2 regions of the Shewanella vesiculosa genome follow, and region 1 is predicted to be linked to the other one. Evidence: predicted binding sites of a transcription regulator. Region 1 holds the regulator's gene; the other holds the start of a gene.

Evidence for each region. Region 1 encodes FliA, which starts transcription of late flagellar genes. Its sites were predicted from a motif close to CTAAAGNTNNNNNNNNNNNNGCCGATA; they were not measured.
Region 2: a site for FliA is predicted at 1,240-1,266, ahead of pomA (flagellar motor protein PomA). Genes of this name have one in related genera too.

The regions. Positions count from the first base shown of each region.
Region 1 is NZ_JAACSD010000020.1:31,134-33,343, forward strand. It holds gene GW828_RS17330 (protein phosphatase CheZ) at 1-183, opposite strand, end outside; gene cheY (chemotaxis response regulator CheY) at 197-580, opposite strand; gene GW828_RS17340 (RNA polymerase sigma factor FliA) at 625-1,344, opposite strand; gene GW828_RS17345 (MinD/ParA family protein) at 1,337-2,210, opposite strand, start outside.
Region 2 is NZ_JAACSD010000005.1:282,814-285,023, reverse strand. It holds gene GW828_RS05935 (flagellar motor protein MotB) at 1-288, opposite strand, end outside; gene pomA (flagellar motor protein PomA) at 292-1,059, opposite strand; gene xseB (exodeoxyribonuclease VII small subunit) at 1,397-1,633, shown strand; gene ispA ((2E,6E)-farnesyl diphosphate synthase) at 1,672-2,210, shown strand, end outside.

The DNA of each region.
Region 1 (2,210 bases):
ATCTTTTAATGCACTATGAAGTTGTCGAGTTAACTTACCCACTTCTTCAAAAAGCTCACGCTGCAATGGTGTAGCAAGCTCCCTGATGACGTCATCAGCTTTATCTTGCTGACCTAAGGTAAGCAATTCAACAAGTTCTTGGGCCTGTTCGAGAGTGATTAACCCCGATATTGATGCCTGCATGACTTATCCTTGCTTATGCGAGTCGTTCAAAGATTTTATCTAACTTTTCTTTTAACGTTGCGGCGGTGAAAGGCTTTACCACATAACCATTTACCCCAGCTTGCGCTGCAGCAATAATTTGTTCACGCTTGGCTTCTGCGGTTACCATCAATACGGGTAAATGCTTTAACGAATCATCTGCACGGATTGCTCTAAGTAAATCAATACCTTGCATTCCAGGCATGTTCCAGTCTGTTACTACAAAATCAAAATCGCCTTTTTGTAACATAGGTAGGGCTGTTGAGCCATCATCTGCTTCTTGGGTATTATTAAATCCCAAATCTCGCAACAAGTTCTTAATGATACGCCTCATTGTTGAAAAATCGTCAACAATAAGAATCTTCATATTCTTGTCCAAGGTTTCCTCCGGTGAGCTGACACTCGTTTGCTCTAAATAAGTTATTATTCTTGTGTCCAATGCTTGAGTTTAGCTTTTAATCTGAGCATTGCCTGACTTAATATCTGGCTTACACGCGATTCACTAACATCAAGGATGGCACCGATTTCTTTTAAATTTAATGCTTCGTTGTAATATAACGACAACACTAACGCATCTCTTTCTGGCAATGTCTTAATTGCTTCAACCAATGCAGATTGGAATTGAATTTCAGCAAGCGAGTCAAAGGCCTCATCTGGCGATTCATTATCTGTGATTAACACATCTTGTGAAACACCAAGATCTTCTATGCCTATGATTTTACCAACAGAAACATCATTTAAGATATGATGGTACTCATCGAGCGACATTTCAAGCTTTTCAGCAATTTCAGTATCATAAGCATCACGACCAAGCTGTTGCTCTAATTCATCAATTACTTGTGCAACTCGACGATTATTACGGTGAACTGAGCGTGGAACCCAGTCACCACGACGAATTTCATCGATCATCGCTCCACGAATTCTAATGCCAGCAAAAGTTTCAAACTTAGCACCTTTGCTGTTATCAAATTTTGATGAGGCCTCAAGCAACCCCATCATTCCAGCTTGTAACAGGTCATCAAGTTGCACCGATGCTGGTAATCTTGCCAGCATATGATGAGCAATTCTTTTTACCAACGGTGCATACTGTTCAATGATAGACGTTTTGTTATCGAACTGAGTATACGCTGCGGCTTTATTCACCCGTTCTTCCTTCTTGTATCGGCTTACGTTGTACAAGACGTTCAACAAAAAATTCTAAATGACCACCGGGTTGCTGTGGCACAGGCCAAGTCATAATTTTATTGGCTAATCCGTGGTAAGCAATGGCTGAAGGTGATTTAGGATACGCTTCAACGACTAGTTTTTGTTTACGAACTGCTTTACGTAAATTCTCATCAAAGGGAATGGTTGCCACCAACTCCAATGCAACATCTAGAAATCTATCAGTCACTTTACTGAGTTTAGCAAATAATTCCATACCTTCTCGTAAACTACGTACCATATTTGCCACAATTTTGAAGTGGAACACACCATGTTCACGACTTAGTATCTTAATTAACGCATAAGCATCAGTAATCGATGTTGGTTCGTCACAAACCACAATTAATACATCTTGTGATGCACGAGAAAAACTCAGCACCATATCTGATATACCGGCAGCAGTATCAACAATTAAAATATCAAACTGAGTCCGCATTTCACTAAATGCACGGATCAAGCCGGCATGTTGTGCTGGTGTCAATTCAACCATCGCTTGTGAACCTGATGTAGCAGGAACAATGCCGATACCTTTGGGTCCGCGAACAATGATGTCATCTAATTCGGCATCACCTGACAAAACATGAGATAAATTTTTCTCAGCACGTATCCCGAGCATCACATCGACATTGGCTAAACCTAAATCGGCATCAAGTACTAATACACGTTTGCCCTTTTCGGCTAATGCTACCGCAGTATTAATTGACACACTTGTTTTACCAACTCCGCCTTTACCACCGGATACGGCAATTACTTTAACTTTATCGTTATTTGGTTGATTCATCATACGTAAACCACTTGCTTGATCC
Region 2 (2,210 bases), on a different contig from region 1:
ATTAGTCTGTTGATTAATGATCTCAATAGGCGTGGGATCGGGTCGACCAGGGCGAAATTCCAATGCAATAACAGAGGTGCCTTTGGGGATATCTTTTACTTCAACTTTGTTTTGCACCCCAAATGCATACTTCATTGAACCGGCAATTTGCTTAAATTTCATCACGTCCATTTCAGAGAACGCTAATAACAACACGAAGAAGCACATAAGCAATGACATTAAGTCTGCAAAGGTGGCAAGCCACATGGGGGCGCCTGCTGGTGGACAATCACACTTGGCCTTAGCCATGAGTTACTCTCCGTCCGTTGTATCGATTTTTCTTAATTTTTCAGCCAAATAATTCTTCAGGAAGCCTTCGATCACCCGTGGATTTTGTCCATCTTGAATAGCTAATACCGCATCCATAATAAGATTACGATTAAGCAATTCTTCGTTCATACGTAATGATAATTTATCCGCCATTGGGATAGCGATCATGTTGGCGATCACTGCGCCATAAAGTGTCGTTAGCAAAGCGACCGCCATTGATGGCCCAATGGATTTTGGATCATCCATGTTAGATAACATCGCCACCAAGCCGACAAGTGTACCAATCATTCCCATTGCAGGGGCTACATCACCCATGGCTTTAAAAATGCCAATACCGGTTTTATGCCGCTCTTCTGTCAAGGTAATGTCTTTTTCTAGCGCATTACGCACGACATCGCCATCATGGCCATCAACCAACATATCGACAGCTTTCTGCATAAAGCTGTTAGTTATAACCGCCTCTTCTAATGCTAAGAAGCCCCCTTTACGGGCTGCATCAGCCATGGTGACAGCTTGTTCGATTAAATCTTCAGGTTTGTCTAATTTGAACATGAAGGCTTTCATGCCAATCTTTATCGAACCTAAAAATTGTTTTAGGTTAAATTTCATCATCACAACAAATAATGAGCCAGCAACAACAATCAAAATTGACGGTACATCGATAAATAATCCGATACCACCACTAGTCACCATCGCACCAATAATAAATGCAAAAGCACCAATAATACCTATTAGGGTAGCTAAATCCACAACCTCTCCTCAATCGCAGTCATTGCGCTGCCTATTTGTGCCGCTTTATCGTGCTGTGAGCACATACTGTATAACCTGAACAACGGGGCATATTGTTGCTTAACTATATTGCCCATCGTTATGTATTACAGCAACAGTTTCAATACTATTTTATGCTATCAATTTTAAATTATGACTTGTTATCGGACAAACTCGGCTCAAGTTTAGCTTGTTTTTGCACATTCTAAACAAAATTCAATAACAAAGCGTGCTGTTGAGCAAATATCCAGCGACTGTATTTGACCGATACGCTGGGCTGATATACCTTGTCACTCGCGTAATGAAAGGAATATTAATTGTGGCAAAAAAACCAGAAAACCTCAGTTTTGAACAATCATTAACTGAACTTGAAACCATTATTGCTCATTTAGAGCAAGGCGAAGTGTCTCTGGATGACGCGCTTAAACAATTTGAGCGTGGTATTAAGTTAGTCAGACAAAGCCAAGCAAAACTTGAACAAGCACAGCAAAAAGTCTCTATATTACTAAATGAAGATGATGCTGAATTTGTGCCATTCACTGTTGAAAGTGAATAATCGTCACAGAGTGTGTATTAAATAATAGGTCTTGATACGTGTTAGCTGAAGCGATAACAACATACCAAAAGCGCGTTAATGTTACTCTTAACGAGCATTTAACTTTGCTTGATGATGCCGCCCCAGATTTAAAAGCAGCCATGCTGCATGGGGCATTATTAGGCGGTAAACGCATTAGACCATTTTTGGTCTACAGTGTCGGTGATATGCTGGGTGTCAATATCAATGCGCTGGATAAAGCTGCCGCAGCCATTGAATGTATTCATGCATATTCTTTAATACATGATGACTTACCGGCTATGGACAACGACGCACTTCGTCGTGGTCAACCCACGGTACATGTTGCCTTTAATGAAGCCACTGCAATTCTTGCTGGAGACGCACTTCAAACATTAGCGTTTGAAATTATCACCGCTCCGAGCAATGACTTACACCCAAAGCAGCAAATCGCCATGGTGAGAGCACTTGCCAAAGCCTCTGGGTACCAAGGCATGTGTGGTGGACAAGCAATTGATCTTAGTGCTACCGATCACAGTATCAATATAGAAAGATTAACCGAATTACATAATAAAAAAAC